DNA from 3 places in the Bacillus sp. EB V-12 genome. Region 3 is predicted to be linked to each of the others. Evidence: riboswitches for the same ligand, from Rfam matches in the RefSeq annotation. Region 3 holds a riboswitch; each other region holds the start of a gene.

Region 1 (10,172 bases), on a different contig from region 3:
AACTTGTTGATCGTATTGGAAATGTATTAACACCTATTTTATTACTCTCTATTTTCTTATTGTTTGTTAAAAGTGTATTTACACCACTTGGGCAATCAGGACCAGCAATGCAAGAGTATCAAACTTCTCCAATCTTCAAAGGCTTTATGGAAGGCTACTTAACAATGGACACTATTTCAGCACTTGCATTCGGAATTATCGTTGTAAATGCAATTCGCTCTAAAGGTGTGAATGATCGTAAGTCCATTGCCATCGCCACAGCAAAAGCAGGGCTTATTGCCGCTACAGGGCTCGTACTTGTATACGGTGCACTCGGCTGGCTTGGGGCAACTAGCGTCTCGCTCGGATATGCAAAAAATGGCGGACAGCTACTTACTGTTATCGTACAACAATTATTCGGTCCATACGGTTTGCTCCTATTATCTCTTATCGTTACACTCGCTTGTTTAACGACATGCGTTGGACTCGTATCTGCGTGCAGCCAATATTTTTCAACATTATTGACTACATTTTCATACAAAACGTTCGCGAGTATCATTTGCGCATTAGGATTACTAGTTGCCAACTTAGGTTTAACGAAAATTATCGCAATCTCTGTTCCAATTCTACTTGTTGTGTATCCAATTGCGATTGTACTCGTACTACTATCATTACTTCATAAATACTTCGGTGGATATCGCTCTGTTTATGTAGGTGCTTTAATTGGAGCAGCTGTAGTGAGCGTATTTGATGGATTAAAACAAGGTGGTATTTCAGTTTCATTTATCACACCATATTTTGAATTTATCCCTTTATATAATGAAGGAATCGGCTGGCTAATACCAGCATTAGTAGGAGCTCTTATTGGTCTTGCAATGGCTAAGTTAAGCGGTACGAAAAAAGTTCCATTAGTAACCGAATCTCACGAAGTAAAAGCCTCCTAAAAAAACTCCCAAAAGGGAGTTTTTTTTACATTTGATACGCAGCATGATTAAAACTGCTTATTTTATAAGCCTTCGTATAATATTCAATATTCGTATCAACTGTTTCTACCTTGACAACATCATAGCGCTCTTCTTGCTTTACTAAAAATAAATAGTATTCCTCTGTTGCCTCAATAATCGCAATTTTATCTGTTTCAACATTATATTGTTCACAAAGCGCTTGTAATGCGTTCACATAATCCCCTAATTTTTTAGACTTATCCATTCCGAATATAGTTTGAACTAACATATACATTCTCCCCTTTATATGTACTGTTAACACCTCAATGATAACGCTTACATTATTTGTCGTCAATAAAAACATTCAATTGTTTTAACGCCAAATCTATATTGCATCGAGCCAATAATCAGCGAGGAATTCCCCGCCAATTAAAGTTTTACTTTATCCCGCATTAACTGCCCGTAAAAGTCCGATTGGTGAGGGCTGATAATCAGTGGGAGAGGAACAACCTCCCCACTGATTAAAGTTTCACTTTATCACTTCGTTAATTGATGCCTAAATGCATAAATAACCGCCTGAGTACGGTCACTTACATTCAATTTATTTAATATATTACTCACATGTGTCTTTACCGTTTTCAGTGCAATAAATAACTCGTCCGCAATCTCTTGATTACTTTTTCCCTCTGCAATTAATAACAAAATCTCAAACTCTCTTTCCGTTAAATCATCATGCAAAGGTTGCTCTTTCTTTTGACGCATACGGGACATCATTTTCCCGGTAACTTTCGGCTCTAATACTGTTTCTCCATCATAAGTAGCTCGTACAGCATCAGCAATATCACTTGCTCTTGATGTTTTTAATAAGTAACTGGTCGCCCCAGCCTCAATAACAGGATACAATTTTTCGTCATCTAAAAAGCTTGTTACAACTACAATTTTTGCTTCTGGCCATTCTTGAATAATAGCACGTGTTGCTTCGACACCATCCATCTCATCCATAACAAGGTCCATTAAAATAATATCCGGCCTTAATTGCAATGCTAATTCTGATCCTTTTCTTCCATTCTCAGCTTCCCCTACTACTTCAATATCTGGCTGTGTTGATAAATATGCCGATACACCCATACGAACCATTTCATGATCATCGACAAGCAATACTTTTATCATACTTCTCCCCCTCTCTCAATCATAATCGGTACTTTTACTTCTATTTGTGTACCTTTGGCCGGGAAACTAAGTACCTTAAGTGTCCCACCAATTTCATGAACACGCTCTTGCATCGATCTTAGGCCATATGAACCAGCCTTATTAACCCCTACTTCAAACCCAACGCCGTCATCAATGATTTTTAAAATCGCATATTGATCAATTTTTCGAAGGCGCACTTCTGTTTTCTTTGCCTTCGCGTGTCGCAACGTGTTTGATAGCGCTTCTTGCACAATACGGAATAAATGATCTTCTACACCTTTTTTTAATTCTATTGGCTCAATAAGCCATTCAATTTTCATATGTTGTTTTCGCGATAATTCCGTTAATAATTCCTCTATACCTTCTGTCAGTTTCTTACCTTCCAATTGTACAGGACGTAAATGAAGGAGCAATGCTCTCATTTCTGATTGAGCATTTACAACCATATTTTCAACAAGTTGCAATTGTTTTTTTGTCACATCTGGAAATTCAGTTATTTGTTCATTAATCGCTGACATCATCATCGACATTGCGAAAAGCTGCTGACTTACTGAATCATGCAACTCCCTTGCTAAACGATGCCTTTCTTGAGAAATCGCTTCTTGTCTCATCTCTTCATTCCAATGAGCTCGTTCATTCGTTACTTTTTGAAAGAGTCCAGCTTGCTCCTCTAATCGACGAGCCAGAACGATTACTTTTCGTTCCACTTCATGAAATTCATCATCTGCAGTAAACGAAACATCGCTCGGAAAATTCCCTCGCTCTACTTCAAATAGAAAAGTATTTAATCCTTGTATACGCTGCTCTATATAATAACCGATTGCATATCCTACAATTCCCCCGATAAGTAAACTTGTAGTCATAATAAACAAGCCAATTGGAACAGAAGCGATGGATTCCTTCCATAATAAATCATACACTTGTTGCTCGCTTTTCCATACATATACAATTGTACAAATGAGTGCGATACTAACAGAGGACAACATAGAATAACGAATATACATCCACGAAATATTTTTTTGTTTCTTCATTATACTTTCCTCACTTCCGTGTCGCCTACGACAAGCGAAGAAATAATTTTAATACGTCGAGGAGCCTCTTTATACTGCTCTGTTCTAAATGTAACATTGCGGTTAAACCCTGTCTCTTCATGACCTGGCAAGAGCACACGTCCGACAATAACAGAATGATTTAAAGAAAGTTCAATATCATACGGCACATATAAACGAATATTACCAACGACACCCCGAATAACAATTACCGTTTCCCCTTCTGGAATCATAGCAGTTGTTAAATCTATTTCCACATCACAAGCACCATATTGAACATTAATATCCTCAAGTTCATAAATATGATCCATCATTCGCACATTGCCTACAAACATATTTTTCAAATATGTTTCTGTACGATATATTTGCTTCTCTTCGTCTATAATCCCTTTTTCTTTAATTTCAACCTTCATTGCTTTTTGCTGATGCCCTTGTTGAATCAATTGATAACCAATTAAAGCTAAACAAGCAAATACGACAAGAACAAATGCTGCTGATGAAAATAAGAAAAATAAAAATACGATACCACCAACAAATAAAAATACATTTCCCCGTACATAACGATTCTTTTTACGATAATGCCTTCCAAACATAAGCATAATAAATGCAAAAATGAGACCACCTGGTTCAAAATGTCCAAGTATCATATCAAGAAAAAGACCGAATCCAAATATGATGAGGAGCATCCCCATTAATTGTGTCTTTGAAAAATGTTTCTTCATTTCAGCTCCCCCCTTCTTGTCACATATACATAGAAGAAAAGGCATTGCTTTCCAACACCTTTTCTCCTATCACTATATCATAAGCCTGTTTTATAATATACTACTATTATTTTGTTAACTCTTTCGTTAACGATACATCATTCTTTTCTTTCATTTCACGCTCAAGTTTTGCAATTTTCATATCAAATGTATCACGCTCATGCTCTTCATTCATACGAGTTTCTAAGTCACGAATGTGATCTTCAATTTCTTCAAATCGTAAGAACGGATTATTTTCATCCATTTTATGCATCGCAGTATTCATACGACGATTTGCATGTGCCATATTTTCACGTGCCATTAGTTCCATACGCTTTGCGTGCATTTCTTTTAATTTATTTTTCATTTCAGAAAGACGACGCTCTAACTCATCAATTTGCTCTACAACACCTGCATACATTTCTTCTAATCGAGTTACTTGACCTTCATAATAAGCTACCTCTTCTAACGCACGTTCGTGCAATTGCAATTCGCCTGCTTCTTGAGCAATGATAGCTTGCTTTGATCTTTTATTAACGAAATAACGTGCTTGCTCAAGCTCACGAGCAAAGTTAGATTTTAATGTTTTATGACGCTCAATTAACTTCTCAATTTTTGTTATTTCACGCTCACTATCACGTAAATATTGGTTTAACATCGCAATTGGATTTTTTCTTTCCTTCTCATCTAACACGTTATGAAAATCAGCTAAAATTGCATCGCGTACACGTCCGAATAAAGATTGTTTCATTATAAATCTTCCTCTCTTCTACTTTAATTATAATTTGATTTATTGTTTTAGTTTTTCATTAATTTGTTCCACTCATCTTCAAAGTTGCTATATGGTTTAGAACTTTCTGGAGCAGATTCAACAACTACATCTTTTTCTTTTTTCCACTCACGGTATCCGTAGTATAAAACCACTAAAGCAGCGATACCGATTAATGCTGGCGAATGAGAAAGTGCAATGGATAAACCGATTAAACCAACAATCCCCCAAGCTAACTTTCCAAAAAATGATTTAGCTCGCACAAATGATTTATAGCTCCAATATACAACTCCTGCTCCGATTGCAAATCCTACAATACCAGCAAGACTACCAAGAGCAATTAAAGCCAAAATACCGGCTGCGATAAACGCTAGAAATTGTTTCATCTTGTGCTTGCCTCCCTTCGATTTGATACTCTTATCTTAACTATTTTTTCATCTTTCCATAACGAGCTTAAGAACCGTTTTTAACTCAGACTTAAGACCGAGTCATATTCAGCCCTTTACGCAAAAAAACGTGCAGAGTCTATCCTCTGCACGTTTTTTAATTACTAACATTCATATTAAATTAAGCTGTTTTATGATACTCTTTTTTCTCAGCTACTTTCGAAAACCTTGGAAACCCAATTAAAATAGAAGCAATCCCACATACTCCAACTAAGATTGGATAAAATGCATATGGCAACAATTCAACCGGAGATAACGCTGCAAATCCTGCTGCCGTTAACATTTGGGCACCGTACGGAATTAATCCTTGCACACAACATGAGAAAAGATCTAATACACTCGCTGATTTACGAGGGTCTATTTCATATTGATCTGCAATATTTTTTGCAAGCGGGCCTGTAAAGATAATTGAAATCGTATTATTCGCTGTACACATATTCGTCATACTCACTAAACCAGCAATACCAAATTCCGCTCCTTTTTTCGAACGAATATTACGTGTTAATACATTCATTAAATATTGAATACCACCATTATATTGGATTAATTCAACCATACCGCCAATTAATATAGCAAGTAATACTAACTCCATCATACCGCCCATTCCAGTCGTTACACTTTTAAAGAAACTTTCTAACGTGTAACTTCCATCTATAAGGCCGATAACACCAGATAGTACAGTTCCACCAGTTAATACAATAAGTACATTCCAGCCAAGTAGCGCTGTAATAAGTACTCCTGCGTACGGTAAAATCTTTATCCAATCAAAGCTATGTGCTTTAATCTGCGTGTCACTTCCTGAAGTAACTATTACTAATAGTACAATTGTAATAATAGCCGCTGGTAACACAATTAAAAAGTTCGTTTTAAACTTATCTTTCATTTCTGTTCCTTGTGAACGAACAGCTGCGATTGTTGTATCTGAAATAAATGATAAATTATCACCAAACATCGCTCCGCCAACAACAGTAGCCATTGCAAGCGCAATTGAGATATCGGTTTGACCACTAATACCTACAGCAATCGGCGCTAATGCTGCAATTGTTCCCATTGAAGTTCCCATCGCTAATGAAATAAATGCACCAATAACAAAGATTCCAGCTACGATAAATCCTGGCGGTAAAATAGTTAACGCTAAATTAACAGTTGAGTCTACTCCGCCCATTCCTTTAGCAGTTTCAGAAAATGCACCTGCAAGCACAAAAATTAATACCATAATCATGATATCCGGATTTCCTGCACCTTTAGCGAACCGCTCTACTTTCACATTAAAACTTTCTTTACGATTCATCACTAAAGCGACTCCTACAGCAATTGAAATCGCTACAAGTATCGGCAATTTATAGAAATCACCTGTAATAATTCCAGAACCAATAAATAGCGCCAAAAATATCCCAAGTGGTAATAAAGCTAAACCATTTCCTCTCGTTTCTTTCAAAGTACCATCTCTCCCTAGTTTCAACCTTTTTCTAATGAATAACAAAAGACCTCTTCCGATGAGAAGAGGTCTTATACATCTATAAGAAACGCTCTTCTCATCTTTCAAGCACATGCTTGCTGGATTTGGCACAGCACTCTGAAATCGAGTCCGCTGCCGAGGCATCGTAGGGCCAGTCCCTCCGCCTCTCTTTATAAGAAGGTTTCATATTTATTTTTTAATAATAATTTCTTCCCTAACTTTACTCGCTTACAAAACAAAAGTCAATTATTTTTTGTATAGATTTTTTTGGTAATTATACAAAAATTCGAATACAACAATCATTTTAACTTTTCGATTTCTTCTTCCAATATTGAAATCCAATAAAATTCACTATTTTTTATTGCTGCTAATATCCATTTCGTAGTGTACCAAGCTAACTCATACTCTTCCTTCGTGACATCGCCACTTTTATAAGCATCCTCTAGCTCTTCTTCATCTAATATATACACCTTACCGCTGGGTAATAATACTACATCTAAATATAAATCATCAAAATACGGTAAACCACGATCGTCTATTTCATATTCTTTCGTCACATCAATATAATATTGCACTAAATTGTGCCTATCATCTAACATAGCGGTAATCGCAAAGTTCTTTCCATTAATGAAATATTGAACCCACGTATACCCATCACTTGCAATACAAATTTCTTTACCATCATATTCTTTACAACTAGGCTCTCTCACCTTTTTTATATCCAGTATTCCGAGCATTCCCTCTTCCACTTGCTTAACCGTATAACTCTTTTCTATTAGTCTCTTCCACGAAGAACCGTCACCATATTTTCGTTTCATTATGTCTGCTCCTCTTCTATATACAGAAAAGCTCCCACATATTATGTGAGAGCTTGTTCATATTATAATTAAGCCGCTTGACCCTTTTCAGAAATCTCTTTTAAATAAGCTTGTCCTTTTTCAGCGTCATATTGACCTTCCCACTTAGACATAACTACAGCTGCTAAAGAGTTTCCTACAACGTTAACTGCTGTACGAGCCATATCTAAAATACGGTCAATACCAGCAATGAACGCTAAGCCTTCAGGTGGAATACCTACTGTACCAAGTGTCGCTAATAATACAACGAATGATACGCCCGGTACACCTGCGATACCTTTTGATGTAACCATTAATACAAGCAACAATGTAATTTGTTGTGTAATAGATAAATCAATACCGTACATTTGCGCTAAGAAAATAGCCGCAATTGCTTGATATAAAGTTGATCCATCTAAGTTAAATGAATAACCTGTCGGAATAACGAAAGATGTAATTGCTTTCGGGCAACCGAATTTCTCCATTTTCTCCATGATTTTTGGTAAAACTGTTTCTGAGCTTGCTGTAGAATACGCTAAGATCAGCTCGTCTTTTAAAATCTTAAAGAATTGGAAAATGTTAATTCCAAATATTTTCGCTGTAAGTCCTAAGACAACTACGACGAAGAAAATCATTGCTCCATATACGACAATTAGTAATTTCCCTAACGGAATTAATGAAGCAAGACCAAATGTAGAAACTGTAACACCAATTAGTGCAAACACACCAAATGGTGCAAATTTCATAACTTGGTTTGTTACGTAAAACATTGCATCAGCTACACCTTGGAAAAATTGAAGAACTGGTCTTCCTCTTTCACCAATCGCTGCTACACCTAAACCAAATAGTACAGAGAAGAAGATAATAGCAAGCATATCTCCGTCAGCTAACGACTTCATAATGTTCGTTGGAACAATATTTACAAATGTATCTGCAAATGAATGACTTTGTACTTGCTCTGTCGTATGTGTATATTTCGAAATATCTGTCTTTGTTAACTGCTCCATATTTACGCCTTTTCCTGGTTGGAAAATATTCGCTATTAATAGACCAACAATAATTGCAATTGTTGTAATAATTTCAAAGTAAAGAATTGTTTTTCCGCCTAGTCGACCTAGTTTTTTAACATCGCCAACACCAGCAACCCCAACAACAATACTTGCTACAACAATCGGTACAACGATCATTTTAATTAATCGGATGAAAATATCACCAATTGGTTGTAAGTACTTCACAACAGCTGGATTATCAAAGAAAATCGCACCAACCGCAATACCAAGCGCAAGTCCTATTAATATTTGCCATGCAAGTCCTATTCTTTTCATATTTGTTGTAACCCCCTCTTCGATGTGTCACTCTATCTCTCATTCTATCTCTATAAAACTAAGAAATTAAGAGTATTACATATTATTCGACAATTCACTACATTTTGTCCCTGTTAAAAATCATAAATCAAAAATTTAAATCTGACAACAAAATAACTTTGCCCGAACACAAATAATTTTCTTGACAAAAAGCAGACCAATGTTAGAAAACCTAACATGAGAACGATTCCTTACTAGTGTTTTATTAGCTTTCCAAGTAATATTTCACCTCATAAAAACGATTACTTTCCTCCTTCATTCCACAGATAAATCCCAAAATTTACCTTTGTTACACATATGAATAAAATGTAAGCACTATGACAATTACAGTTGAAAAATGATAAATTCCGACAAAACTTAGCAATTTTATAAAATTTTCTTTACATTATGATTACAACGATAGACACCCTTCTTCTTATGATATATAACATTCATAGGGAAAGGAGTCAGACAACAATGAAAAAGAAATTTGCAGCGTTTAGCGTTTTAGCAGCAGGAACGATTTTTGCTTCCCCGTTACTTTCACCCGTATACGCTGAAACGAATCAAGATAAATTATCTAACATTCAATCTGAATTAGAAGGCAAACAAAGTGACTTACAAAATAAATCAGTCGAGAAAGAACAAATAGAAAAAGAAATTCAAGAATTACAGAAGAAAATCGATGAATTAACTACTTCCATTAATAAAAATGAGACTGAATTAAACGATACAAAAAAAGAAATTAGCAAAACACAACAAGTAATTACTGACAAAAAGAAACATATAGAACAATTACAAACAAACATAGATACACGTCAGGAAGTTATTAAACAACGATTACAATCTATGCAAGAAAAACCGCGTACAAATATCATTACAGAAGTATTAACAAACTCTACAAACATTGCTGATCTTGTTGATAATATGTACTCCGTAAGTTTAATATTAAACAACGATACAGATATTGTAAAAAAACAAACATCTGATCAAAATGCTGTAACGACAGAAAAAGAGGCTGTTGAGAAAAAAGAACAACAACTGAAAGACTCTGAACAAAAACTAGAACAAAAACAACAAGAATTACAAAATAATCAACAGCAGCAACAAACTCTTATTAACGATCTACATACGAAAGTAGCAAAAGTAGATTCAGAGATTGAAGGATTAGAAGAATCCAAGGGCATTTTAGAAAATCAACGTCAAGCTGTTCAAAAAGCAATTGAAGAAGAAAAACGGGCGGAAGAAGCTCGTAAAGCGGAAGAAGCCCGCCAGGCAGAAGAGGCTCGCAAACAACAAGCTACTAAATCTGCTCAAGCGGCCCCAACACCACATGATACAAATATCGGTGGTTTTATCAAACCAGCAGCTGGATCAAAAACTTCCGGATTTGGTGTACGTTCTTTAGATAACCAT
Region 2 (10,172 bases), on a different contig from region 3:
CTCCTTTATATACGTTTCTTATCATCACTGTACCCAAAAGATCACTTTTATAACCTTTTAGGTAGTTACTATTATTTCACATGATTTATAACATAAGATGCAAACTCAGCTACATCTCCTTCAAAAATATTTATTTCTGGCAAGTGATAGAACGTTGTTTGGAGCGGGTTTCCTGCATGATATACATATATCGTTTTCTCTAGTGCAATCGCCATTCCAAACTCTGTATGGCTCCCGTTTCCGCCATCTAATATAAGTAAAAATACATCCGCTTCTTTTACAGCATTTTGTTCTGCCTGACCAATTTCTCTTAATTGTTCTTCATTCGCTGCTCTTTCATTTTTGGTCCAATCATATGTATGGTGCCATCCTGCATGTTTCAGTTCATTTGCTACGGAACGTACAAGATGTTTATTTTGGAAACCTGAGGCGATATAAAAATTCATTTATATACACTCCTTCATTATGTATGGGGAAACTCCTTTTTAGCGTTATTTGTTATAGCTACAATAAAGAACAACTTCAAAAAAAATCCCCATCTTTAAAACTTATTTGCGTTTAAATGATGGGATGCTTCATGGTCTTCTTTTATTTTTTGTTTTTTATAACTTTCATCAGCTAACATTTCTAGTTCAGCTGTTATCTCTGACTTTTCAAGCTCTCTTTCTTGCGAAAATTTCCTTGAAATATAAACAATAACACTACCAACGTACAACACAAAGCATATAATAAGTGCAGTATTTTCATAGAGACTTAGCTCCAACACAGTCACTCCTAATCCATTCGTATTTTCACGCCTCATTAATTGGAATTTCCCTATTAACCCATTTGTTATCCCGCTATTTGAGGGCAGTAAGACTCCCTCCTCAAAATTCAGTAACAGTAAAGAAGTTAGATGTGGGATGCACCCAACTGATTAAAGTTTCACTTTATTGTAACATAAAAATATCAATTCTTGGAATCTTTCACCCTACTAAAAGAGGCATGATTGTTTCATCATGCCTCTGAAATATTTTGAATGATCGTTTTAATTGCTTCTTTTCCATTATATTTTTTTAGTGCTGTTTTATACTTCTCATTATTTTGACTTAATTCTTCGACATACTTTATAAGAGATTTTACATTTACATCTTCTTCATATAATACGGAGGCATATCCTTGTCTTTCAAAGGACTCTGCATTTAATATTTGATCTCCACGGCTTGCAAATTTCGATAATGGAATTAAAACCATCGGCTTTTGTAATGTTAAAAATTCAAAAATTGCGTTGGAGCCCGCGCGTGAAATAACAAAATCTGTTACCGCTAATATATCTGGCAGTTCTCCATGTACATATTCAAATTGTCTATATCCTTCTTTATTTTGTAAACTTTCATCAAGGTTACCTTTTCCGCAAAGGTGAACAATTTGATATTTTTTCAGAAGTTCTGGTAACGCGGATCGAACCGTTTCATTAATTTTTTTTGCGCCCAAACTTCCTCCCATGATTGTAATAACTGGCTTTTTACGTGAAAAGCCTAAAAATGCTAAACCTTTTTCACGATTTCCCTTTAGTACTTCTTCACGTACAGGAGATCCTGTATAAATTACTTTTTCTTTCGGTAAATGTTTCGCAGCTTCTTCAAATGTAACAAATATTTTCGAAGCAAAACGAAGCGCAATTTTGTTTGCTAGTCCTGGCGTCATATCAGATTCATGTAATAAAACTGGTACTCTATTTAGCCATCCGCCAATTACGACTGGTACAGATACGAAACCGCCTTTTGAAAAAATCACATCTGGTTTTAGTTTTCGAATTCTTACATACGCATCCATAACCCCCTTCATTACAAGAAAAGGATCTTTTATATTTTTTAAATCAAAATAACGACGTAGCTTTCCACTCGAAATACTATAGTAGGGAATGCCTTCCTTTTCTATAATCGTTTTCTCAATACCTTGGTGAGAACCAATATAAGAGATATCCCAGTTGTCTTCCTGTAAATATGGGATAATGGCTAAATTAGGTGTTACATGTCCTGCCGAACCGCCACCTGTAAAGACTATTTTCTTCATACGTCTCCCCCTTCTAGACTATAATACACTAAAATATCTTGCCTCAGGGTGAGAAAATACCATAGCCGTTACGGACGCTTCTGGCTCCATCATGAATCCTTCTGTTAATGAAATACCTATTTCCTCTGGATGAATTAAGCGAAATAGCTTTTCTTGATCTGCAAGTTCTGGACACGCCGGATAACCAAATGACACTCGTATTCCTCTATATTTCGTACGGAAACGTTCTTCCATCGTCAGTTCAGGTGAGTCCGGAATGCCCCAGCGGTCACGAATGAGCATATGTGTTTTTTCAGCAAGTCCTTCCGCTAATTCAAGCGCTAACGATTGAATGGCATGACTACGTAGGTAATCACCTTTCGCCTTCAACTCTTCAGCAATATCCCGAACTCCTTCCCCAACCGTAACAGATAAGAAAGCAACATAGTCCATCTCATCTCCTATTGGGCGCAAATAATCACCTAAAGTACGATAGGGAGCCTTTCCTTGTCTAGGGAATGTGAAACGCTCTATAACACGCGTATGATCTTCTGGATCATATATTACAATGTTTTGTCCGTCGCTTTGCGCTGGGAAAAATTGATACACTGCTTTCGGCTTTAACCAAGATTGTCCTTCCTGCAATAATTCATCTATTAAATCATTTAATTCATGTGCTCTCTTATCTCCCTCTTTCAAAAGCTTCTTCACATTTCCTTTTAATCCAAGGTGATGCCCAAGTAGCATTTGTCTATTCAGAAATGGTGCGAGATGAAGGGCGGGAACATCTCGTAATACAATTCGTTTTGTTGAATCAGGCACCATAACCTCTGATTTTGGTAATGGCTCAATTACTGCTGGAATTTCTACTTTCTTCTCCTCTTTTTTTACGATATGAAGATGACGTTCTTTTTTATCCTGCTTCATCTTCTCACGCTCTTCTTCTTTTTGAAGCTTATTAATAATATCGAGCCCCGTCATCGCATCACTCGCATAACAAACGAGTCCTTTATATGATGGTGAAATCCGATTATCTGTAAACTTTCTCGTTAACGCTGCACCACCTACAACAATGGGCACATCAATATTTGCCGCTTTTAAATCTTCAGCAGTCGTTACCATTTGTTGCGCTGATTTTACTAATAAACCTGAAAGGCCTATAATGTCCGGCTTCTTTTCTTGTACTTCTTGAACAATTCGATCCGAACGTACATTAATTCCTAAATTAATAATCTCATATCCGTTATTCGCTAAAATAATTTCAACGAGATTTTTCCCAATATCATGCACGTCACCTTTTACAGTTGCTAACAATACTTTCCCTTTTTTCGCACTATCACTAGATTCCATATGTGGCTCTAAATAGCTTACAGCGGCTTTCATACTTTCGGCACTTTGCAATACTTCAGCAACAATAAGTTCATTATTATTAAATAGTCGTCCTACCTCGTCCATCCCTGTCATAAGCGGACCGTTAATAATATCAAGAGGTTTTCTTCCTTCTTCAAGTGCAAGACTTAAATCCTCGTGTAATCCTTGTTTCGTACCTTCTACAATATAATTTGCTAGTCTTTCATCAAGCGTTAACGTTTCTTGCACAACGACATCTTTCTTTTTAGCAACTCGGTAAAATTTTGTAAATTCTTCTAACGTCTCTTTCGTCGTTTCAAACAGTAATGCATCTGCAAGGCGTTTTTCTTCCTCTGGAATCGACGCATAGCGTTCTAATTTTTCCGTATTCACAATCGCGTAATCTAATCCTGCTTTCGTAGCATGGTATAAAAAAACTGAATTTAATACTTCACGTCCAGCCGGTGGTAAACCAAATGATATGTTACTTACACCTAAAATCGTTAAACACTCTGGTAACGCTTCTTTAATAAGGCGAATTCCTTCTATAGTCGCTGCCGCTGAGCCAATATATTCTTCATCACCTGTCCCTACTGGAAACACAAGTGCATCAAAAATAATATCTGACGGGCGTATCCCATACTTCTTTGTAAGTAATTCATAGCTTCTTTTCGCAATTTCTATCTTTCGTTCCGCACTAACCGCCATACCGTCTTCATCAATTGTTCCTACAACTATAGCGGCACCATACTTCTGAAGAAGCGGTGTCACTTTTTTAAATCGTTCTTCTCCATCTTCTAAATTAATTGAATTAATAACAGCTTTTCCTTGAATATAAGTAAGAGCTCGCTCCATCACATTTTCATCTGTTGAATCAATCATAATCGGTACTTTTAAAACTTTCGTAACTTCTGCTAAGAAGTTTTCCATATCTTCTATTTCATCGCGATCAGGATCTGCCATACAAATGTCAATAATATGAGCATTTTTCTTCACTTGCGCTCTTGCCACTTCAGCAGCCTCTTCAAATTTCCCTTCTGCTACTAAGCGTTTAAATTTACGTGACCCAATAACATTCGTTCTTTCACCTACAAATAACGGTCTCATAGACTCATCATATTGCAGTGCTTCTAATCCACTAATTCCATGTCCTTCTCTCTCATGATGGTCACGAGGCCTAAGAGATGCTAGCGCGGATTTCATTGCTTTTATATGTTCTGGTGTCGTGCCACAACAACCACCAATAATATTAACCCATCCTTCTTCAGCAAATCGCTTCACCTTTTCAGCAAGAGAAGATGGAGATTCATGGTAATGTCCATCTTCATCAGGAAGACCTGCATTTGGATAACAAGAAATGTAACACTCCGATAAATCAGATAGTGAACGAATATGGTCCCTCATAAACTCCGGACCAGTCGCACAGTTTAACCCAACAGATAATGGTTTCATATGTTCTACTGATAAATAAAAAGCTTCAATTGTTTGCCCAGCCAGAGTCGTTCCCATTGGCTCAATCGTTCCTGAAATCATAATAGGAACCGTTTTTTTCAGTTCTTCAAAAGCGGCTTGAATTCCAATATAAGCTGCTTTCACGTTACGCATATCTTGACTCGTCTCAACGAGTAATACATCAACTGCTCCTTTTAATAATCCTCGTGCCTGCCTTGTATAAGCCTCAATCAATTCTTCAAAAGTCACACCACCTGTAACACTAATTGCTTTCGTTGTTGGTCCCATCGCTCCCGCAACATATACTTCCTTCCCGCTTTCTTTAACAGCTTGCTTCGCCAAAAGTGCTGCCTTTTCATTTAGTTCTTCATCTAAATGAGACAGATCATAATCACTTAGTACAATATTCGTTGCCCCAAATGTATTTGTTTCAATAATATCCGCTCCAGCTTCAATATAAGCTTTATGAATCTTTAAAATAACGTCTGGTCTTGTTTCCACTAAATATTCATTACAGCCCTCGTACTCTTCTCCTCCGAAATCTTCAGCAGTTAAATCCTCTTGCTGAATCATTGTCCCCATTGCACCATCTAATATTAAAATGCTATTTTTTAATTTTTCTTCTATACACTTCATCAATTAATACCTTCTTTCACTTCTTGCTTTTCTCTTACATATTTAACAAGATGTTCTGTAATTTCATACTTTAAAAATGGTGTAATAAGATAAATACCATTAAAATATTTCATCGCTGCGTCGACCAATTCTTGTGAAATGCGGATCCCTTCCTCAATTGCTGCCTCTTTCGTTTCATGTCCATCCATTCTCTCTCTTATTTCTTCAGGAAGAGTAATACCCGGCACCTCAAAATGAAGAAAATCTGCATTCCGCTTACTTACTAACGGCATAATTCCAATAAAAATAGGTTGTTCCAAATGCTTTGTCGCTTCATACACTTCTTCAATTAACTTGATATCGTAAATTGGCTGAGTTAAAAAATACTCCGCTCCAGCATCTATTTTTCGTTCCATTCGCTTAACCGCTGCTTTTAAGTGCCTCACGTGAGGATTAAATGCGCCGCCTACAGAAAACCTTGTCGCCGGTCCAATTGATTTCCCTAAAATTGAACGTCCATCGTTCATTTCTTTAATCATTTTAATAAGCTCAATAGAGGATAAATCATATACAGAAGTGGCACCGGGAAAATCACCAACGCGCGCTGGATCACCAGTTAAAGCTAACACTTCTTCCATCCCTAACGCCGATAAACCTAACAAATGAGATTGTAGTCCAATGACGTTATGATCTCTACACGTTAAATGCGTCAATACTGGGATATCATGCTTCGTTAATAACGCACCCATCGCCATATTAGAAACACGAGGCGATGCTAATGAATTATCTGCTAGAGTAATAGCATCTGCTCCCGCTCTTTTTAACGCTCTTGCTCCTTCAAAAAAACGCTGTGTATCTAACGTTTTCGGTGGATCTAATTCCACTACAACTGTCGTTTGTTTTTTCGCTTTCTCTGCTAGAGTGACGTGAGCCTTCGAACGTTTCTCATGCGTATGAACGACTTTCGGCCTTTGAATCGTGTCTTTTTCTATTACAGGGGTAATATTCGCAACAGCGCGCTTCATACTTTGAATATGTTCTGGAGTCGTACCACAACAACCACCCAATAAACGAATACCTTGCTCAATAAATCTCGGTGTCATCGCTTCAAAATAAGCTGGGCTTCCCTCATATACGTAACGTCCATCCACATAATTCGGGAGGCCTGCATTTGGGTATGCTGATAAATAGCCATTTTGAGGAATCGATATCATTTTGAAAGCTTCCGTCATATGAAGCGGCCCTAGTTGACAATTCAATCCAACAACATTTGCACCGTAATCTATAAGTTGCTTTAATATTTCATTGACATCATTTCCATTTTGAGTCGTACCTGCTTCATGTAACGCTAATTGCGCAACAATTGGAATATTCGTTTGCTTACGCAATACTTTAACGGCATGAAGTAATTCAAATTCATCGTAAAAAGTTTCTAATAGTAATCCATCAACCTGTTCTTCTAGTAAAGCCCCTGCCTGTTCAAGTAACATAAACTCTCTTTCCATATCAGTCGTTGTAACAGCTCCGATATGTTTCATACCACCAATTGTTCCTAAAATTGCATTTTTATCTGTCACAGATGCTTTCGCCAGTTTTACTGCCGCTCTATTAATTTCTGTAACTTGATTTTCTAAACCATACATACGTAATTTCGCCTCATTTGCTCCATACGTATTCGTTTGAATTACATCTGCTCCAGCAGCTACATATTGTTTATGAATCGATATAATTAAGTCTGGATCAGATACATTCAATTCTTCAAAGCTACTTTGCAAACCATGTGAATGCAATAACGTCCCAACCGCACCATCACCTATTACAATTCCTTTTGATAATAAATCTAGTAATTTCACGACTCTCCCTCATTTCTATCAATATAAAAACCCCCTCTTCACTTTGAAGAGGGGGACATAATCGTTCCTCCTCTTATTATGCAAAACATTCGTTTTGCAGGTATTAGCACCGTTTCAAACATTTCGTTTGAAGGTTGCCGGGTTTCACAGGGCCTTTCCCTCCACCGCTCTCAATAAGAGTTGTCTTTATTATTTTATTTATGTAGCTAAAAGGAAATGCGTTCCCCTTTTAACAATGTTTGTTAATTTTTTAATAAATTTAGCATGCACAAAAGTAAAAGTCAATGACACTTGCGGAAAAATAAAAATTATTTAAAATAAAGTTGCAATTCAGTTATATTTTATTGTAAAGTTAAAAACATAATAAAAATTTCATACGAACATTCTTATCTAGAGAGGTAGAGGGACTGGCCCTGTGACGCCTCAGCAACCATTAACATTTTGTTAATAAGGTGCTAATTCCAGCAAATTGTGAAAGATTTGACAGATGAGAAGAAGACTCTATTCAAACCGAAAGCCTTCTTCTTAGAAGGCTTTTTTTATTTTATATTCACTTAATGTTTCAATTTAAAAAGGAGGAATTTTCACATGTCAACAATCGAAACAAAACTAGCACAAATCGGAAATCGCAGTGAAACTACAACTGGAACGGTTAATCCACCAGTTTATTTCTCAACCGCTTATCGTCACGAAGGAATTGGTAAATCTACTGGCTTTGACTATTCACGAACTGGCAATCCAACTCGCGGTCTTTTAGAACAGGCGATTGCAGACTTAGAATATGGCGAACAAGGTTATGCCTGTAGTTCAGGGATGGCGGCTGTTCTCCTCGTCCTTTCTCTATTCCGCTCTGGAGACGAACTTATTGTATCTGAAGATTTATACGGGGGAACGTATCGATTATTTTCTGAGCATGAAAAAAAGTGGAATGTTCGATGTAGATACGTAAATACACAGTCTATTAAACAAATTGAGCAAGCTATCACAACTGAAACGAAGGCTATTTTCATAGAAACTCCAACTAATCCATTAATGCAAGTTACTGATATTGCTGCTGTCGCAACTGTAGCGAAAAGGAACGGACTACTTCTTATTGTAGACAACACTTTCTACACACCTTATATACAGCAACCATTAACAGAAGGTGCTGACATTGTACTTCATAGCGCAACGAAATATTTAGGGGGACATAACGATGTACTAAGCGGGCTTGTCGTTGCAAAAGGAAAGGAACTTTGCGAGGAAATCGCTCATTATCATAATGCATCAGGTGCAGTTTTAAGCCCATTTGACTCATGGTTATTAATTCGCGGTATGAAAACGTTAGCGCTTCGCATGAGGCAACATGAAGAAAATGCGAAAGCAGTTGTTGCGTATTTAAATGATGAGGACGGGGTGACAGATGTATTTTATCCAGGAAGAGGTGGCATGATCTCATTCCGCCTTAAAGATGAAGCTTGGATTAATCCATTCTTACAATCTTTATCCTTAATTACATTTGCCGAAAGTCTTGGTGGTGTAGAAAGTTTAATGACTTATCCAGCAACGCAAACACATGCTGATATTCCTGAAGAAATTAGAACAGCAAACGGCGTATGCAATCGTCTTCTTCGATTCTCAGTTGGCATTGAAAATAGTAACGATTTAATTCAAGACTTAAAGCAAGCCATTAAACTCGTAAAAGAAGGTGTAAGAATATGAGCTATTCTATAGATACACTCTTACTACACAACCAATATAAACACGACTCGCAAACAGGCGCTGTGAACGTTCCTATTTATAATACATCAACTTTTCACCAGTTTGATGTAGATACGTTCGGAAAATATGACTATAGCAGGTCAGGAAATCCAACTCGTGAAGCTCTTGAAGATATCATTGCTTTATTAGAAGGCGGAACAAAAGGATTCGCCTTTGCATCAGGCATTGCAGCGATTTCCACTGCATTCCTCCTTCTTTCACAAGGTGATCACGTACTCATTTCAGAAGATGTGTACGGAGGCACTTACCGAGTGATAACTGAGGTACTCTCCCGTTACGGTGTTTCACATACATTTGTTGATATGACCAATTTAGAAGAAATAAAACAAAACATTAAACCAGATACAAAGCTCTTTTATGTAGAAACACCTTCTAACCCACTTTTAAAAGTGACAGATATTCGCGAGGTTTCTAAACTCGCAAAATCTATTGGCGCTCTTACTTTTGTTGATAATACATTTTTGACACCACTATTCCAAAAACCACTTGAACTTGGAGCTGATGTCGTTCTTCATAGTGCTACAAAATTTATTGCTGGTCATAGTGATGTTACTGCCGGATTAGCAGTAGTAAAAGATTCAGAACTCGCTCAAAAGCTTGGATTTTTACAAAATGCATTCGGTGCTATTTTAGGACCTCAAGATTGTTCTCTCGTACTTCGCGGTCTAAAAACATTGCATGTACGCCTCGAACATTCAGCTAAAAATGCCAATAAAATCGCACATTATTTACAAAAGCACTCTAAAGTAAAAAATGTCTATTATCCGGGATTACAAACTCATCTCGGATTTGATATTCAACAATCTCAAGCAACATCAGCTGGAGCGGTCTTATCGTTTACTTTGCAGTCAGAAGATGCACTCCGCAAATTTTTATCAAAAGTAAAATTACCTGTTTTTGCAGTTAGTTTAGGAGCTGTAGAGTCAATTCTTTCTTATCCAGCAAAAATGTCACATGCAGCACTGTCGCAAGAAGCTCGTGATAAAAGAGGAATCTCTAATTCATTACTTCGGTTATCAGTCGGTCTTGAAAATGTTAACGATTTAATATCCGATTTTGAAAATGCCCTTTCTTATGTAGAAGAACCTGTAAATGCATAGAGAAAAA
Region 3 (10,172 bases):
GCTCTTATGTTTACTGGCTATCCTTTAGGTATCGTGTTAGGTGCTATTTTGTCCATGCTTATGTTAGAAGATTTCGGATGGAGAATTATGTTTGGTATCGGAATGATTCCACTACTCCTCATTCCTTTCATTATTCGCTATTTACCCGAGTCCATTCAATTTTTATTATCAAGTAATCGCCAAGAAGAAGTGAACCAAATTCTTAATCGTTTTCAAATTGAATTTCATGTAAAAAATAAAACTCATCAAGACCCATCTACTATACGAAAGAAAAATGGATTTTTTACTTTATTCTCAAAAGAATACATAAAAGCAACGCTACTTTTTTGGATCACTTATATAATGGGAATGTTTTTAATATATGGTTTAAACACTTGGTTACCACAGATGATGCGCCAGGCAGGATATCCTCTTGGGTCTAGTCTGTCATTTCTACTTATGCTAAATATTACCGCAGCTATCGGCGCATTATTCGCTGGAGCAATTGCTGATCGTATAGGAGCAAAAATTGTTATTAGCATCTCTTATCTTATGGCAGCCATATGTATCGGACTATTAACAATCAAACCATCTGTTACAATCATTTATCTTTTAATTGGCCTTGCTGGTATTGGATCAGTCGGTATTACTCAAATATTAAATGCATATGTAACACAATACTTCCCATCACATATCCGAGCTACCTCCTTAGGCTGGGGACTGGGGCTTGGCCGAGTTGGTGCAATTGCTGGCCCAATTCTCGTCGGTATTATTATGACAATGCAATATGACTTAGCATGGAATTTTTACTTATTCTCCTTTGCAGGTTTTATCGCAGCTATATCTGTTTTCTTCATTCCTACAAAATAAAAAGAGCACAAACTTACTTGTGCTCTTTTTCATATGCTTCAAACAACATATCTCGAAACAATGTATTTAAACTCTCAATATCGATTCCTGATCCCTTTTCAATTCCTTTTACATATTGCTGATAGTAATGAATTTGTTCTTCTAAAAATTGATTTAGCACCTTAATTTTCAATCCAACATCTAATTCAGTACCTGCTTTTTTCTTTATTAACAACTTTTCAATTTCATCTAATACGCTACGTTCTAATGATAATTCTGTAATTAATCGGTCAAATTCTACAGGAGGTAAAGTCGTTTTCTCTTCTAGCCACTTACAAGCTAAAATGGGGCGTAATACATAAAAGTACTTTTTCAGCTTTACATTCTCACCTTGCAAAAATTCACGATAATTTTTCGACGCCATATGTAAATAATGATATATCGTTGCTTTTGGATCAAAATTCTTCTCACTCATCTGTTGAAGTAGTTCTGGAAAATTAGAGTTTTTCGAATAAAAAATTGGTGATCGAATCCACTCAAGTAAAGCAGGATTCGACTTCGCGAATAGTTGCAACGCCTTTTTAATATCCCAACCACTTATATCTAAATCATCACTAATTGGATATTCAATTACATCTCGTTTGTCATGAATTGATAAATACCATTCTACCGGATGTATATAAACAAACCTAACATCATAATCGCTATCTTTCGATGGAAACCCCCAAGCACGACTCCCTGATTCCACCGCAAATAAAATTTTTACATCATTCTCTTTTTCAATTCTTTCTAACTCCAACTCGATTTTCTCTCTCATTTCATAACATCTCCATTTTTTGATTATTTCCTTGGAAATTCGACAATACACTATTAATTTTACTACATACTAAAAAAACTGTCAGAAATTACTGACAGCCTAATGAAACGTCTATTGTTGCTGTTCAATTACAGTAGCAGCAATTCGTTCAAACTCTTTTTGAATCTCCTCTTTATATGCATCTACTATTGAAAAATCCATAGCAGCAATATAAATTCGTTCTAATTTATCACGAACCGATTTTGCTTTCGCTAAGAAAGACATCGCCTCATTCATTTTTGCTTTATATTGAATGGAAACATCACGAATTTCCTTCGCATATTTCTCATCCGTCCCTGGCGTAACAATAAGGGCATACATATCAATAATTTCATCACCCTCGCGACTTGGAAAATATTCATGTGGTGCGGTGCTATCAAAAATTGCAAATCCTAATTCTCTTACGATAACCATATCAAGACTATTCGGGTCAAATCCGCAATGATATACTTCAACTTCAAACCCTTTTTCTTCAGCTGCCTTAGCTAACTTTTTGAGCATCGTTGATTTTCCAGAGCCTGGGCGCCCTTTTATGAAATAACGATGTGGTAACCCTTCTGTTAAATTAGGAACAAAATCAACTGCTCCTTTCGGTGTAGCAGCTCCTAAAAAACGATGTTTTACAAGCGATTGTCTCCCGCTTTTATCTGCAAATAATTTCTGGATTAGCTGATTGGTTAGTTCATTTGCTTTATTAAAATCTATATTATCAATATATATCTTCTCCCACTCATCATGTATAACCAATGCCTCTTTAAAACGTGCGTAAGCAGACTGAAAAGCTTTGCTTGCTTCTGAAACAAATCTTTCAATTTCTAACTTCTGCTTTCTTAGTTTATCTGAGTCCCAAGCAATTCCTAAATTTATATACTCTTCAACAACTCCTGGCATTTTTGGCTCAATAACATGCGGTGATGTCCCATCAACAATTCCTACTTTTAATTGTGGGATAATTACACCATCAACCGATTTATTATCAGAAGAACAATGTAAAAATTCAATATCATATCCTTTTTCAATCCATTCACGACCTATTGCCTTTATTAAAGAAGATTTTCCCGTTCCTGGGCCACCCTTTAAGATAAATAATCTGTCTAATCCTTTTAAATTCTCTTCGTATAAATTGTGAAATCCCCTAGCTGTATTACCACCAGCATAATAATTTAATACATTTCCTGTCACTGCACTCACTCCTTCGCAGCATTCTATTTACATAAGCTACAATATGCAAGCAGCTTTATTTGGGTGAATACCTATTTTGTATTGCACGCAAAAAGGAAATGAATTACAATTTAACTATCGGAAAATTCCGATTTTAAAAACTGAATACTTCTTTATCAAGAGAGGCAGAGGGACCGGCCCTTTGAAGCCCAGCAACCTCAGTTTATACAAACTGAATAGGTGCTAATTCCTGCAAAATGCAATGCATTTTGGAAGATAAAACTCAACTAGCATGTAAAGCTCATCTTTCTTGATACTGAAGGATGAGCTTTTTATTATTTGAAAAACATATATTGGAGGTATGTAAAATGAAAGTAATTGATTTATCACAAACATTTGAAAATAATATGTCTCAATTTCCTGGAACACCTAAAATACAACTAGAAGCTGTTACAAGTGTTGAAGAATCAGGCTATCAAGTTACAGATTTTCATTCTGTCGTTCATGTTGGCACGCATTGTGATGCTCCTGCGCATTTTATTTCAGGCGCAACGACCATCGATCAATTACCGCTGGATCAATTTGTAGGTGAAGCTGTTCTTATTGATGTAACTCATGTACAAGAACGAAAACTACCTAAAGAAGTACTGCACGATGCTGATATAAAAGAAGGAGATATTGTTATTTTCCATTCCAATCTATCTACTAAATGGAACACGGAGGCGTATGAGAAAGAAGCTTTTTATCTTTCTGAAGAATTAGCCGAGGAACTAGTACAATTAAAAGTAAAATCTGTCGGTTTAGATTTTATTTCTCCTGATGAGGTAACGACAGAAACATCACCAATTCATCACATACTACTTGGGAATAATATTTATTTAATCGAAAACTTAACAAACTTAGATGCCATTCACACGAAACGTTTCTTCTTCTCAGCAGCACCTTTAAAAATTAAAGATAGCGACGGTGCTTTTGCAAGAGCATTTGCTGTAATTTTTTAAACAAACTATACAAAAAAGCAAAGATCATCATTGACCTTTGCTTCTATTTTTTTTATTTAAATTAAGAAAGAATTGCTCAACATGAGGACGTAACCAAGCTAAATAATCCTTCTCTTTCTTCTTTGTACAAGCTATTTCTTCCCCATCTACCATTTCAACAAGTTCTAGTTCTAACAGTTGCTTCGTGAATGCTAACATATTCACTTCTTCGGATGGATACTCTTCTTTTAATTTCTCCTCAATTTCCCCCAATAAAAAACCGTCACGCATCATTGCCAATGCATCAATCCAAAGTGGCGGCATTTCATATTTTTCTCCTGTAATTGTGTCTTTTACAGTATAATTCTTTTGCTCTTTTCGAAATTGAATCGTGTGTAAACATACAGTCGAATTTAATGTTAATTCCATCATACCACCTCTTTCATAATATCTGCATAGAAAAAAGGATGCGTGTGCACCCCTTCTTATCTTTTCATAACACTACTGAACCGCTACATGAGCAATCAATCTCATGTCGATATTTTCCTCCATTATAAACGAAGTATTTTATAAAAAAAACCCTTCTTGAAACATTTTATAAAATGTTTATATTTACACAACAAGAACACTTTTCTGAAAAATCTTTTCTCCCAATACATTAAAAGGTCGGCAAAAAAATTTCTACTTTCGTTCCTACTCCTACACTACTTTGGATCGTGATACTCCCTTGATGTTCCTTAATAATTTTATATGTAATCATTAATCCAAGTCCTGTACCAGTCTCCTTTGTTGTGTAAAACGCCTTGCCAATTTTTTCTAACTTCTCATTCTCTATACCAAATCCTTGGTCTTCAACAGAAATACACAAATGTCCTTGCGTTTTTTGATATGCACGGATATGAATTTCTCCACCCTCTGGCATTGACTCTATTCCATTTTTAATGATATTTAATAACACTTGTTTTAATTGCTTATCATCACCGTTTATAGCCGGTAAATTCCCATCTACTTGTAAATGACATTTAACTCTATATTGCGTTGCATAACTTTCCATTAGATGCACAACATATAGAAGGATGTCTCGTATATTACACCTTTCATAATTTGTTGGCTTTGGTTTTCCTAACAACATCAATTCACTAACAAATCCATTGACTCTTTCAATTTCTTGTAGCATAATGTCGTAGCTCATCGTATCAGTTGGATTTCTTTCTTTTTGCATTTGCGTAAACCCTTTTAACGCTGTTAACGGATTTCGAATTTCATGAGCAATTGTTGTAGACATAGTCCCAATCACAGCTAAATTTTCCGTCTCTTTCATATTGTTCATCATTTCAACCACTGTTCTTACATAAGATTGAAATCGTTTTAATAAAGAATGTGAAATAATGAAATAAAATACACATAAAACAAGTGGAATTATCACTTTTAAATCTTGTAATAGCAATGTGAAAAATACGTACTTTCCAATTACACTAAAGGACACTAAATAAAAGTATTTTCTATTCACGAAAACTGGGGCAAATAAAATTAATAACATTTCTACCATACTGCCATGTTCAAAAGGTCTATCCGTTCGCAAATAAATCATTAAATTATTCACAAGATTGATAAACATGTACCCAAATAAAAATAAATATTTTACAGAATATACATACCCTCTTTTTTGAAGATATATAGAAATAGGAAATAATGCTATTACAAATATAGGCACACCTATCCCAAGACTACCTTCTGGCCAACCTACCGCTGTTCCACTAATATTCATAGCAGGATATACAAAATAATATATAGCGTCATATAAAAAGAATATAATATAAAATAATAATATAAATACCTTTAAGGCTCTTCTTTCTTCATAAATCAAGCTCTTGTATTTATTCATATAAAAACTCCCCTTGATCGATACAAAAAACTTTCATTGTTATCTCCTTAAAGTATAAGTATGAAATTGCTTTCAGGGCAATATTTAACCTTATAATACTGAAAGGAAGGAGATCTCTCCTTCCTTTTGGTAACAACTTACATCCATCTTACCCTGTCATGTAACAATCCATCCGTAAAATTATTATGCCCCATTACAAAATCCTTCATATATAAATTTAAATACTCACCGTACTTACTTTCTGTGTTTAATAACAACTCCTCGACGTAATAAGCACCTTGTTCAAATTGATCTAAAAGTAAACTGGACAAGCCCGCATAAATCCCGCACCCTACCTGAAAATACGTTGCATTCGTTTTATATTTACGAAAAACTTGGCTACTATTCATCACATTATACATATATGTCTCACTATTTTCATAAACGAGTAACACACCGACCAAGTCCTCTCCAGCAACCTCTTCTTCCGCTGGATTAAACACTTTACGATTCCAGTTCCATAAATCTTCTACTTGATCTAAGTTCTGTCTAATTATATTTGTTGTATACTCATTAATTCGATAAAGAAAACCAACTTCCATATTGAAGTTTTTCCCTAAAATTAATACTTCCTCATGTGGCATTAAACAACCATAGAATTCTTTTTCTCCTAACTTCACTTTATACTCTGAAGAATATACATCTTCATAAAAGTAAAGAGGACGATGATGACTCATATACATCGGATAACTCCAGATCGCTTCATCTAAAAATCGCTCTACTGCCCATGAAGCATAAAGTGTATGTGGCTTTATAAGTGCTGTATCATTCAAAAATGATGTGTCATGTTCTACAATATAACATGCTCTTGGCCTTTCATTTGGTCGTTCCTTCATAAGCTCAACAACCATCCATTGAACAACACCTGGATTCATACCTGAACCTATAATCGCTTTTGTATTTGTAAATTTCTCTTTCTCCTTCTCAAACCTTGTATATCTTTCCGTAAGCTGAAAGCCAATTAAGCTATCGTCCTGATCTACTGCCTCATTTTCCAAGGCTGAGTTAATATAACAAATTCCTAGTTCATTACAGCAGCTTAATACTCTAATTGTATCTGCCCCTGAAACATCAATCACAACACTCGTTCTTTTTTCTTTTAAATGTTGTTTAAATTCCACTACATTTTGAAGGTTTATTTCATATAAATATAATTGACCTTTCAGATTCGAAAACAACTCATCATAATAAGTCCTATCTTTTTGTTTTATATCCACCAAATGAAATTTGGCATTCTTTAATACTTCATAAATTGGATCTTTTTCATTTGCTATCGCTTGATTTAAAATTGCTAAAACTGCTTTTGCTGCTCCACCAGCACTACCAAGCAATGTAATTGATAACGAATTAGGAAACTGCTCCACAAACAAAACCCCTTTAATAAATTAGTTGAGCAGCTCCTCCTCAAAAAATAAATTGAATATATAATAAGATAGCTCGTACACAATGTTTATAAGTTAGTGCAAAGTTACCTTTTAAAAAATCACACTATACTATGCTTATATTCAATTCATTTTCCCCTCATCTCCAAATTAAACTAAAACAAATAGGCTCGACCTTTTCTTCTGCATATAAAAGAAAAAGCCAGCCCTTCCAACTAATCTACGGACAATGGACGGATTTTACATGTTGAATATTCACATACATTTTTGCATCACGTGCTTTTGATATTTCAATATGACCTTCATCAATTTTCGCCATTTTTCCAATTTTATTGGACTCCTCACCTAAATCAAACACCATAATTTTCCCAGTCATTTTAATAAGCTGTTCTTCAAATGTTCTAGCTAATGTAATATTTAACGGATTTACGGGGAGTTCATTTTTATTGAGGGCATACGGTACTTGGTTTTCTTTATACGGAATTAACCATTTTAAATGCTTTAAAGATATATATACCGTTTTATAAACCGGACTATAAAAAACAATATAGTCGTTCATCACACTTGTAACATAACCATGTATTGGAGCATTTCCTGCTACATAAACTTCTGTAAAAATCCCTTTAGAAGTACTTAATACTTTTCTCAAAGAAATTGAAGGGGATTCCCTCTTAATTACAGAATCAACATCTGGTTTTAGTATGTCTTCGTCATGTGGTCTTAAAAATTTATAGTATTGTACATGATATAAAGATATATATACATAGTCTTGTCCATTGTAAAGAACAATAATGTCATTTCCTACGTCTATTAATATACCTTTAAACCTTTTTTCACCGATTAATTTAACATATATATTTTCCCCAATACTTTTGTTTAACTCATTCATCTATATCCTCCTTCCTATGAATTTCAGCTTTCCTATCTTCCGTTTCAAAAAAATAATCAGGGCAATGTTCTGTCTTAATAGTAAGTAATTCCTTTTCATACTATCGAAATAAGAAATTGTTCTTCTCTTTCCCTCATAATGCCCCTCTTATTTATTAAACATTATTCATCTTCATTCTTTTTACATTTCACTACTTGACTCACACTCTTAATATGATAATTAATGATATAAATAACTTCATCACCGTTTACTAGCGTAATACATTCTTCATGCACTTCACTTAATAGGCCTTCTACACACTCTGGGCCGCCACGGTTAATCTTTACCCACTTATACTTCAAGTCACGTAATACATCGACGAAAGTATCATCATCAGAGCAGAAACATGAAACATAGCCATCGCCACATTTACTTTCTTTCACTTTCTTAACTAGACTCTTCACATGTTTCAATTGGTAATATACTAATTCACCAAGAGGAAGTTGTAATGTAAGGTAATCTCTTCCTAACGATACAAGTACCCCCACTCGACTCTCTGGTCCACGAAGATTTACTTTTACAGTCTCACCGACTAAGCCTTTAATTTGTTCACAGCATAATATACTTTCCAAATTTGTATCCTCCTTTCTTATTATCTTCCTCTTCTTGACTGTCTTTGTGCGCGAGCTCGACCTGAATCATTACTTTCACTTTCGCTTTCACTTTCGCTTTCTTCGCTCTCTCTACAAGGTACTGTTACACTCTTAATATGAGATACTGCAACTAATATAACTTCTTCTTTTACAATTAGTGTCACAAATTCACAAGAAACATCTTGTAAAATACCTTCAACTTTCTCTGGGCCACCACGATTAATTTTCACCCAGCAATATTTGAAGCTTTGAAGTAACTTTTCAAAGTCATCTTCACATTCACATTCCAACCATCTGCAATCATCTACTTTACAATCTTTCACATTTTTTGTAATACTTTTCAGATGACGAATCTGATAGTAATAGAGCTCTCCTTTTTCATTCTTTAATACAAAGTAATCCGAACATACAGCGACTATTGTCCCTTTTTGAGATTCTGGACCACCCCTGTTTACTCTCACAAAAGATCCAATTAAGTCTTTCAGAAAATCACAATGAAATAAACTCACGAGAAAACCCCTTCCATTAATTTATAAGCTTTTGCACTGATAGTATATGTATCTGTACAGGTTACGTTCTCTATGTTTGTCCTAGCTAGAAAAAAATATGCTTTTAACATGGTAGACTACTACCTATCAAAATTTGAAGAAAGGCTAAGAACTCCTTATGTTTTTGATATCTTCAAACAAAAAATCCCTTATGAATATACATTTCTGCATATCTTCATAAGGGATTTTCCATAGTTTAATCTTCGTCTTTAACATCCATATCTTCTGGAATTGGTTCGTTCAATATTTCTTCCACTAATTGCTTATATTTCTCCATTTGTTCTAAATGTGTATTAAATTGTTCTTTATTTACTAAATATTGCTCTCCATCGAATAGCGCACGAATTTTCTTTTGCTGAATTAACTCTTCAATATACGATTTTGGTAAATTCAAATACTCCGCAGTCTCTTCTACTGTTATATACAATGCGTTCATTCCTTTATTATTTTTTCATCTATACTGTATCTTACTTTACTTTATTTTTGTAAACAAATAAAAAAGATTTTGTAAATGCAGTTCAAAAAGCAGGTAGATGCATTCCATATATTGTATAGTATTATATAGTAAGAATTTTTTAAATATAGAATGGTATTACCCATTTACACAAAGGAGAGTTAACATATGGCTACTCGTCACATCATTACAATGTTAGAAAAAACACTACAAGTTGAAACAGAAAACACAATTTCTCATTTGAATGTATCTTTATCTGATCGTTTTCTTTCTCAAAGCACAGCAATACATGAAAACAATTGTTATCATACAATTGGTGAATGGTACAAAAATCATTTCTTATTCCAACAAGATGATTTCCTTTGGGCTAAATATGCCTTCTATGACGCATATTGTGAAGCCATCCAAAAACAAGGTCATCTTACAAAACGCGTCCGTCAAATATTAGAATCATTGGCTCGAAAACATGGAAAACAATATATTGCTTCTATACTAAATATGCCATTTCCTAATGAACG

Evidence for each region. Region 3 has a riboswitch for S-adenosylmethionine ahead of ACZDYH_RS22190 (cyclase family protein). Riboswitches for the same ligand answer to the same signal wherever they lie in the genome.
Region 1: another riboswitch for S-adenosylmethionine. It lies ahead of ACZDYH_RS10005 (Na+/H+ antiporter NhaC family protein); the one in region 3 lies ahead of ACZDYH_RS22190 (cyclase family protein).
Region 2: another riboswitch for S-adenosylmethionine. It lies ahead of metI (cystathionine gamma-synthase/O-acetylhomoserine thiolyase); the one in region 3 lies ahead of ACZDYH_RS22190 (cyclase family protein).

The regions. Positions count from the first base shown of each region.
Region 1 is NZ_JBUXJL010000002.1:649,793-659,964, reverse strand. It holds gene brnQ3 (branched-chain amino acid transport system II carrier protein BrnQ3) at 1-923, shown strand, start outside; gene ACZDYH_RS10035 (DUF3922 domain-containing protein) at 949-1,287, opposite strand; gene ACZDYH_RS10030 (response regulator) at 1,461-2,093, opposite strand; gene ACZDYH_RS10025 (sensor histidine kinase) at 2,090-3,145, opposite strand; gene liaF (cell wall-active antibiotics response protein LiaF) at 3,145-3,885, opposite strand; gene ACZDYH_RS10015 (PspA/IM30 family protein) at 3,992-4,654, opposite strand; gene ACZDYH_RS10010 (lmo0954 family membrane protein) at 4,702-5,058, opposite strand; gene ACZDYH_RS10005 (Na+/H+ antiporter NhaC family protein) at 5,240-6,556, opposite strand; SAM riboswitch class I at 6,651-6,756, opposite strand; gene ACZDYH_RS10000 (ribonuclease FAU-1 family protein) at 6,877-7,395, opposite strand; gene gltP (glutamate/aspartate:proton symporter GltP) at 7,464-8,738, opposite strand; gene ACZDYH_RS09990 (murein hydrolase activator EnvC family protein) at 9,234-10,172, shown strand, end outside.
Region 2 is NZ_JBUXJL010000001.1:404,280-414,451, reverse strand. It holds gene ACZDYH_RS02140 (nucleoside 2-deoxyribosyltransferase) at 72-446, opposite strand; gene ACZDYH_RS02135 (DUF3966 domain-containing protein) at 542-802, opposite strand; gene murG (undecaprenyldiphospho-muramoylpentapeptide beta-N-acetylglucosaminyltransferase) at 997-2,055, opposite strand; gene metH (methionine synthase) at 2,074-5,472, opposite strand; gene ACZDYH_RS02120 (bifunctional homocysteine S-methyltransferase/methylenetetrahydrofolate reductase) at 5,472-7,304, opposite strand; SAM riboswitch class I at 7,375-7,484, opposite strand; SAM riboswitch class I at 7,688-7,798, shown strand; gene metI (cystathionine gamma-synthase/O-acetylhomoserine thiolyase) at 7,893-9,005, shown strand; gene metC (cystathionine beta-lyase) at 9,002-10,165, shown strand.
Region 3 is NZ_JBUXJL010000008.1:69,604-79,775, reverse strand. It holds gene ACZDYH_RS22205 (MFS transporter) at 1-849, shown strand, start outside; gene ACZDYH_RS22200 (nucleotidyltransferase domain-containing protein) at 863-1,645, opposite strand; gene ACZDYH_RS22195 (PRK06851 family protein) at 1,757-2,866, opposite strand; SAM riboswitch class I at 3,016-3,128, shown strand; gene ACZDYH_RS22190 (cyclase family protein) at 3,214-3,846, shown strand; gene ACZDYH_RS22185 (hypothetical protein) at 3,874-4,254, opposite strand; gene ACZDYH_RS22180 (ATP-binding protein) at 4,484-5,710, opposite strand; gene ACZDYH_RS22175 (S-adenosylmethionine decarboxylase related protein) at 5,848-7,113, opposite strand; gene ACZDYH_RS22170 (LSm family protein) at 7,352-8,020, opposite strand; gene ACZDYH_RS22165 (hypothetical protein) at 8,182-8,631, opposite strand; gene ACZDYH_RS22160 (spore coat protein) at 8,652-9,161, opposite strand; gene ACZDYH_RS22155 (helix-turn-helix domain-containing protein) at 9,397-9,636, opposite strand; gene ACZDYH_RS22150 (hypothetical protein) at 9,823-10,172, shown strand, end outside.